Lewinella sp. 4G2: one gene and its partner. The protein of the gene in region 2 interacts with the protein of the main gene of each other region in a pairwise test. Links are inferred from orthologs where the notes say so. Each region holds a gene or a part of one and is shown on either strand. Other genes may lie near its edges.

Region 1 (4,535 bases), on a different replicon or contig from region 2:
TCTAGCGGCTTTTATATTTTCAACAGCAATTTTGTTGAGCAGAAGTGATGTTTCCGGCGGAAAGGCTTTTAGGGACTTTAGACGTTAGATTTTAGAAGTTAGACGGGATACCTCAAGCCTTGGAAGTCATCCGTCCCTGAACTGTAGTAGCAATTTCTCAGCGGAAAGGCTTGGAGGGACTTTAGACGTTAGATTTTAGGCGTTAGATGTGATACCTCTAGCCCTCGAAGTTACCCGTCCCTTAAACGTGGTAGCGATTTCTCGGCGGAAAGGCGTCAAGAAATCTGCACTGTTCGAGCGCGCCAACATTTACGCTATACCCACAATTTAATGTAATCAACAGACCTAGACTCAGCGCAAAAATTTATTAGCGAGTTTGCAGATTTTAGCCTTTCCGCCGAGAAATCGCGTTAAGCCACGGTTACAGGACAAGATTTTTGCTTCTTTTCATCTGAAAAGAAGTGCAACAAAAGCAAGAAACATAAAATGTGCATAAAGATCTGAAAACCCGACCTGGAGGTCGGGAGCCGGGAGGCTAACCAAACACACTCCCCAACAACCAAAACATCCAAACCCAAGAGGCTACCCCCAACCAAATAAAAACATACAAAATCATCAAAGCGCCAACCCCAAGCGCACGCTCCCGCCCCGCCAAAAACAATAGATAGGCAGCCACCACCATACAAGCAACCATTCCAATTTGGGAAACATTTCGCCACGTAGCCTCCGCCTCCTTAGAGAAGTAGGGTGACGCCATCGTCAACACACCAACTAACCAGCAGACTACCGCTAGCATTACGAAAATCAGTGACCAATCCCGGTTGTTGATTGTCCTCATTGCTTGCCTAACGGGTACGACTAACGACACGATCGGTATTACCCAATTAATGGTATTACTAATGCTGAGCGCTACGTTCAATCCCATCCACACAGCACCCGCGCCAGCGCCCAATGCAGCACTACGATACGATTGACATTGCATTGATGCAATCCAAGCAGTATACATTTTTGAGCGAGCATACTCCCCTCCCCCTCGGGCAGGGGCCGGGGGTGGGGATTACCCAAACGCCCGCTCAATCAACGCCAACTGCTCGTGCTCGTGCACTTTCTTGTAGCCAGTCGCCGGCGAAGCCGTGGCCGGGCGGCCAACGTAGGTGAGTTTGCGGCCAATGGCCTCGTTGTAGATGAAGTGCTCGCTGATGTAGGACCAGGCGCCCGCGTTGCGGCTCTCCTCCTGCACCCAGTACAACTCGGCACCGGCGTAACGATCGATGATGGCGTTGACCTGCCCGGGAGGCAGTGGGAACAACTGCTCGAAGCGGACGATGGCGACGTCGTCGCGCTGGTTCTTTTCCTTGTGTTGGGCGAGATCGAAGTAGACCTTGCCACTACAGAAAAGGACGCGCTTGACGGCGGACGCCTTCTCCACCGTGGGGTCGTCGAGAATCTCCTGGAAGCGGGTGCCCTCCGTGAATTCCGCCACTTGGCTTACGGCCATTGGGTGGCGCAGGCCGGACTTCGGGCTCATGTTGATCATCGGCTTACGGAAATCCCAGGCTAACTGGCGGCGAAGGGCGTGGAAGAAGTTGGCCGGCATCGTGATGTTCGTCACCACCATATTGTACTCCGCGCAGAGCTGGAGGAAGCGTTCGAGGCGGGCGCTGGAGTGCTCCGGTCCTTGACCTTCGTACCCGTGGGGTAAAAGCACCGTGAGGCCGTTCATCCGCGCCCACTTGCTTTCGCCGCTGCTGACGAACTGATCGAAGATCGTCATCGCGCCATTGGCGAAATCGCCGAACTGGGCTTCCCAAACGACGAGGTTGTTCGGGTCCGCCGTAGCGTAACCGTATTCGAAGCCGAGGACGGCAAATTCACTCAGCAGGGAGTTGAAGATGCGCATCTTGCCCTGGTCCTCGTTCATGCCGTCGAGGCGGTTGTAGGTCGTTTCGCCATCCTTACTGACCAGCACGGCGTGGCGGTGGCTGAAGGTGCCGCGGCGGACGTCCTGGCCCGTCATGCGCACATCCTTGCCTTCCAGCAGGAGAGTGGCGTAGGCGGTCAGTTCGCCGAGTGCCCAGTCGAGTTTGTTTTCCTCGATGGACTTATTGTAGCTCTTGAACAGGCGGTCCACCTTATTCACCGGCGTGAAGTCGTCGGGGAGGCTGACGAGGTGCTGAAGGACGCTCTCGATCCGGTCCTTGGCCACACCCGTTTCGGGGCTCTGCTCGAACTCGGACATCTTCCAGTGGTCGCTGTTAAGCGCGCGCCAGGCTTCCTCCGGTGGCTGGTACTTGTAGGGGAGCTCCTGCTTCTTGACCTTGTCGAAGATGCCCTGGAGGCGGGCTTTGAAATCTTTGCCCATCTGGAGGGCTTCCGCCTTTTCCAGGTCGCCCCGTTCCACCAATTGCTGGATGTAGAGTTTGCGGACGTCGGAGTGCTTCTTGACCTTTTGATACATGCCCGGCTGAGTATAACCCGGGTCGTCGCCTTCGTTGTGGCCGTGCTTGCGGTAGCAAAGCATGTCGATGAAAACGTCGGAATTAAACTCGTTGCGGTACTCGACGGCCATGCGGCTGACGAACATGACCGCCTCCGGGTCGTCACCGTTTACGTGGAAGACGGGGGCCTGCACCACGCTCGCCACGCCGCTGGCGTAGATGCTCGTGCGGGCGTCCTCCTGGTCGGTGGTGAAACCGATCTGATTGTTGATGATGTAGTGGATCGTGCCACCGGTGGTGTACGCATCCAGTTCGCTCATCTGGGCGGTTTCGAAGACGACGCCCTGGCCGGCCACCGCCGCGTCGCCGTGGATGAGGATGGGGAGGATCTTGTCGTAGTCGTTATCGTATAGCTCGTCCGCCTTGGCGCGGGCGAAACCCTCCACGACGGGCCCGACGGCCTCCAGATGGCTGGGGTTCGGGGCCAGCTTGACGTTAACTTCCTTGCCGGCGCGGGTGCCGCGGATGCTGCTGTAGCCCATGTGGTACTTTACGTCGCCATCGCCCTTCACGTCGTCGGGCGTTACGCCTTCGAACTCCTGGAAGATGGATTCGTAGGACTTACCCATGATGTTGGCCAGCACGTTCAGGCGGCCGCGGTGGGCCATGCCGATCACGACTTCCTCGACGCCCTCGATGGACGCCTGGTCGATAATGGTATCCAACCCAACGATGGCCGCTTCGCCACCCTCCAGGCCGAAGCGCTTCTGGGCGACGTACTTGGTCTTCAGGAAATCCTCAAATCCAACCGCGTCGTTGAGGCGGGAGAGGATGTGTTTCTTGTCCTCACCATCCAGGCTGTAGGCCTTATTGGGCTGATGCTGCTCGATGCGCGTCCGCAACCACCGGCGCTTGGCGCGGAGGAAGATGTGGTCGAACTCAAAGCCGATGGAGCCGAGGTAGACTTCGTTGAGTTTGGCGATGATGTCCTTCAGCGGCGCCTTGCCCTCAAAGAAGAGCTGCTTGGCGGCGAGGAACTCCACCTCCAGGTCGGATTCGGCGAGGCCGAAATCCTGCAGGTCCAGGATCGCGTCCGGGTCGTCGAATTCATTGATGGGGTCGATGGAAGCGTCCATGTGGCCCCGGGTGCGGTAGGCTTTGATTAGGGCAAATACCTTGATTTCCTTGGCGACGTGCTCCCAGTCGATGCTGCCGTCGGCGGCCACGGGCATTTTGTTGCCGCTGGCGCTGCCGTTCTGGTGGCCGGAGGCGTAGTCGAAACCGAGGAAGAAGTCGCGCCAGGTTTCGTCCACCGCCGTCGCGTCCTGCAGGAAGGTCTGGTACAGATTTTCGATGTAGGAAGGGTGCGCGTTGGCGATGTGGGAAAAGTTGCTCATGCTAAGTTGGGTAGAACGCTGGTCCGTGAGGCCCGCCGGTACTTTTGTTGGCTACCGGGAGGGGCCGAACCCTGAATCAAAACGCCACCGGGGAGGGAACCGGTAACGCGGGCCAAACTCACCCGGCCCGCGGGGCAAACAGGGCGTAAAACTGATGGTGATCAGCCGTAACCCTTGGGTAAGTTTAAACGACCACAAAGGTCTGCAAAACAAACCGCTCCGCCTTCGTTTGGTGCGTAAAAAATGCGCCTTTTTGCACTATCGGCGGTGGAACTGACTGAATTAGGGTAAAACGCTGCCGGAACATCAGTCCAGGAAGTCCAGCAACTGCTCCAGGTCATCCGCCGTCATCACCTTCGGGAACTTGATCTGCCCGCCCTTCTTGTTCTTCTTTTGCTCGAGGAAATCGTAGAGTTTATTGGCGGCGGTGACCTTGACGCGGACGCCCTTCAGTGCCTTTTCCCGCGCCACTTTGTAGTTCTTGTTGACGGATTGCAGGTGCTCGTCCAGGATGTCCCGGGCCCGGTCGGCAGCGAGGCCTTCCTTATTGACGCCGAGGATCCACTGGTGGTAGTAGTCGTTTCCGTCCTCGGTAGGGACGGCGCCGACGGTGAATTCCTTGATCTCACTGTCGGTCTGTTCGTTGAGGGCGGCGACGGCGGCGTTGAGTTTCTCTTCGCTGAGCTGGGAGCCGACCACG
Region 2 (4,122 bases):
CCGTCAGCTGGCGGAGTTGCGGGATGAGGCTTTCCTGCAGGGTGGGGGAGAGGGGCGTCTCCAGGTAGCAGTATTCGTGGATGAAGGGGTAGTCCCGCATGATGTCCACCATCGTTGCGTCGAAGGTGACGTCCAGGTCTTGTTCGACGCCGTGGTAACTGAATTTCAGGTTTTTAGCGATGGGTTGCACGCCTAAATTGGGCCAACTCCGTAACTGAAAACCGAAAGAGCGGCCACGCGCATTCGGCCGCGGAGGGTGGATGTACAGTTTGCCGGCACCATCTCCGCACTCACCGTCAATACAGCTCAGGTTGGCGTAGGGCCGGCCATTGGCGTCAATGATGGGTACTTCAAACAGATCTTCGCTGGTAAATACATTCACAAAAACCTGGTCACCACGGAAGGTCAATCTGCTGTCGAAACCAGCGTCAGCGAGGAGGGCGTAAAGCGTGATGTTCCGCGCGTTGTTTTCGGCCGGGCCGTATACTACGCTCAGGGTCTGGCGCGCCAGCTTGTAGAAGAGGAAGTCGTTCAGTTCGTAGGTCTCCTTCGCGTCCAGCAGGCTGTTGAGCAACACCCGGGTGGGTTTGGTTTCCAGCAAGCGGTGAGCAGCGGCGAGGTTGCGGTTACTGATCACGGAAGGCTCACCAATCTTCATCGCAGGGTCGTACACGATCGGTACTTCTTCCGCATAGAACGAAAGATCAAAGCGCTGATAATTAGCAGGCGTGCCCAGATTGTTAGGGCTGGTGCCCGTCAATAGGATAGATATGGTGAGCAGGGCGAAAACCTGCAGGGAAATCGTTTTCATGCGTCAACTTAAGTAGTGAAAGACCTGAGATGTATGCTAGGGTTGACGTCTCGGATAATGTGTACTCAATATACGCTATGAAGCAAATAAAAGTATGGCGGCGAAGCCGTGTTTCTAATTTTATTAACGGCGTGGCGACGGTTGGGGAGTATTTAGTTGCGTAGTTTCTAGTTCCTCGTTGGAGAGTATAGAATGTGCTCTCCAACTAGAAACTATCCCAGCTCCTCACTCGCCACTTCCCATTCCTCCATCACCTCGTCCAGTTCCCGCTGCTTCCGTTGCAGGCTGGCGGTTGTCTTGTCCACTTTGGCCTGGTCGTTGTAGAAATTCGGGTCGGCCATCGTGAGGTGGATCTTGGCGATCTCCTTCTCCAGTTTTTCGATCTTCCGCTCGGCGTTGCCGACGTTCTTTTCGAGGCGGCGGCGGTCTTCGTAACTCAATTCTTTCTTGGGCGCTGCCGCAGGTGCGGTGGATGTAGGAGGGGCCGGCTTATCCGCTTTGGACTTCTCCAGCTCAACGGACCGCATATTATCCAATTGGCGCCGTTCGAGGAAGAAGTTGACGTCACCAAGGTGCTCGTACAGTTTGTGGTCCCGGAATTCAATGGTCCGGTCCGTAAGCCCACCAAGGAATTCCCGGTCGTGACTGACGACGACGAGGGTGCCGTCGTACTCCATGACGGCGTTCTTGAGCATGTCCTTACTGGCCATGTCGAGGTGGTTCGTCGGTTCATCGAGCACCAGCAGGGAGAAGGGGCGCAGCAGCATACAGGCCAGCGCGAGGCGGGCTCGTTCCCCGCCACTCAGGACGCTTACCTTCTTCTCAACGTCTTCCCCGCTGAACAGGAAGGCACCGAGCATGGCCCGCAGGCGGGTCCGCATCTCCGGCGGGCTGGCTTCCTCCATCGTTTCCAGCAGCGTTTTCTTGCCGTCCAGTTCGTCGGATTGGTTCTGGGCGTAGTACCCAACCGTGACGTTATGGCCCAATTTCGCCTCCCCTTCCGTGGCGGGGATGAGTCCGATCAGGATCTTGGCCAATGTCGTCTTACCCTGCCCGTTCTGGCCGACGAAGGCGACGCGGTCTCCGCGGTCCACCTTCAGGTCCACGCCGCGGAGGACGTTGAGGTCGCCGTAGCTCTTGGTCAGGTTCTTACATTCTAGCGTGATGGCACCCGAGCGCGGGGCTTTGGGAAAGCGCAGGTTCATGACGGATGTGTCCGTCTGGTCCAATTCGATCCGCTCGATCTTGTCGAGTTGCTTTTGCATGGACTGGGCCATCTTGGTCTTCGTCGCCTTAGCCATGAAGCGGCTGATGGTCCGTTCCTTGTCGGCGATCACCTTTTGCTGGTTTTCGTAGGCCGCTTCGGCCTTTTCCCGCCGGTCTGCTTGCAGGATGACGTACTCGGAGTAGCTGGCTTTGTAGTCGTAGACCTTCCCCAGTTCAATTTCGAGCGTCCGCTTGGTGACGTTATCCAGGAACTGTTTGTCATGGCTGATCGTGATGACAGCGCCGGAGTAGCCGGCCAGGAATTCTTCGAGCCAGATGATTGACTCGATGTCGAGGTGGTTCGTTGGCTCATCAAGCAGCAGGTAATCTGGCCGTTGGAGGAGCATTTTGGCGAGGATGATCCGCATTTGCCAGCCGCCCGAGAATTCGGTGGTTTGGCGGGAAAAGTCCTTCTGCTCGAAGCCCAGTCCTTTCAACACCCGTTCGGCTTCGGCTTCCATGGTGATCCCTCCAATGACGGCGAACCGCTCGGTGAGGGAGGTGAATTCTTCGAGGAAGTCGGCGTATGCGTCTGTCTCGTAGTCCATCCGTGTCTCCAGCTCCTTGGTCATGGCCTGGATGCGGTCGTCCATCTCCTGGATGTGGGCGAAGGCCGTCAGCGTTTCCTCCATGACGGTGTTGCCCGTAGGGAGGTCCATTTCCTGGTGCAGGAAGCCGAGCGTCGTCCCGTTAGGCCGGGTGACGGTGCCCTGATCGGAGCCGATATCCCCGGCAATGATCTTCAGCATAGTGGACTTACCCGCGCCGTTGCGGCCCACTAATCCGACCTTATCCCGCGGCATGACGACAAAGGTGGCGTGGTTGAAAAGTACACGATCGCCGTACTGTTGGTAGATACCGGTTGCGCTGAGCATCAGGAGGGGGGATTTTGAGGCGGCGAAGGTACGGGTTTCTGGGTTCACTCACATCTTTAGGTCCTTGGAGCGTGCGACGCAGGAGCTCCTCCAAGCGTCCGTTCTAAAGGAGTTGGACGGACTACTTTAATTACCGAACGCTTGGAGGACGCTGCGCGACGCTCCAAGGATCTTGGAAGTCGCGGGGTATTTTAAAAGTCAGTACATCAAGGACCTTGGAGCGTGCGACGTAGGAGCTCCTCCAAGCGTCCGTTCTCAAGGAGTTTGACGGATTACCTCGATTACTGAACGCTTGGAGGACGCTTCGTGACGCTCCAAGGATCTATGGAAGTCCCGGGGATTATTCAAAGTCAGCATATCAAGGACCTTGGAGCGTGCGACGCAAGAGCTCCTCCAAGCGTCCGGCTTTTTAAGAGTGGGATGGACAACCTCGATTACCGTACGCAGCGCCTGTAAACGCCCAGCCTAAAATAGTAGCCTGAAAATCAAGTACTTACGTATATGGTGTACTCTTGGTGAGGTCGTTTTCTTGCTGGTAGCTTATGTGGCAGAGCATATTGTCCACATCGATATCATGCAAGTAAACATTAATATGCAGAAGACGCTACTCTTTTTCCTCGTGCTCGTCAGTGGCTCCGTATTACGGGCGCAGTGCGAGAATGTGAACCCCGATTGTAACATCCTTAACGACTTTGAGTGCCAAACCAATTATATCGGTTTACCTGCGGTCGTCAACCCCGCACCTGATGACGTGAACGGCAGCACAATGGTCGGTGAGTACGTAGACCAGAACGATGCCTACGATGGCCTCTTCACGGACTTTCGCGGCCCGCTGGACCTGACCATTTTTAACCAGCTCCGCATCAAGGTGTACACCGACGCCATGCCCGCCGGTCGCTTTTTGGCGATCCTACAGGGTGGTACTTCTCCCTCGAGTGAAAAGCAGGTGGCGTCCATGACGAGCGGGGTCTGGACGGAGTATGTCTTCGACTTTTCCGACCAAGCCAGCGCCGACCACTCGGAACTCATCCTGATCTTTAACGCTGACATTACCCGAACAAACGGACCGGAAACCTACTTCCTGGACGACGTGCGTTTTGCGGCCGACGCCGGGGCCACCGATCCCTGTTCCAACGTGGAGGCGGATCCCTCCATTCTAAATGACTTTGA

What was found. The genes of interacting proteins can lie anywhere in the genome.
Region 1: the proteins of A3850_RS17690 (region 2) and A3850_RS07655 interact in binary tests that used the Escherichia coli proteins (3 or more experiments, as listed by UniProt). The link is inferred for Lewinella sp. 4G2 from one-to-one orthologs.

Annotation. Positions count from the first base shown.
Region 1 is NZ_LVWJ02000014.1:1,668,714-1,673,248, reverse strand. Bases 858-4,197 are described here. They hold A3850_RS07655 (2-oxoglutarate dehydrogenase E1 component), read right to left. Parts: upstream 3,836-4,197; coding sequence 1,058-3,835; downstream 858-1,057. Other genes in these bases: A3850_RS07650 (GH3 auxin-responsive promoter family protein), read right to left, coding at 4,142-4,197. In the rest of the region: more of A3850_RS07650, read right to left, coding at 4,198-4,535. UniProt on the Escherichia coli protein: E1 component of the 2-oxoglutarate dehydrogenase (OGDH) complex which catalyzes the decarboxylation of 2-oxoglutarate, the first step in the conversion of 2-oxoglutarate to succinyl-CoA and CO(2).
Region 2 is NZ_LVWJ02000019.1:168,486-172,607, reverse strand. What follows is about bases 513-3,439. They hold A3850_RS17690 (ABC-F family ATP-binding cassette domain-containing protein), read right to left. Parts: upstream 3,001-3,439; coding sequence 1,024-3,000; downstream 513-1,023. Other genes in these bases: A3850_RS17695 (hypothetical protein), read right to left, coding at 513-811. In the rest of the region: more of A3850_RS17695, read right to left, coding at 1-512; A3850_RS17685 (T9SS type A sorting domain-containing protein), read left to right, coding at 3,527-4,122. UniProt on the Escherichia coli protein: Genetic data indicate it may be involved in ribosome assembly or function.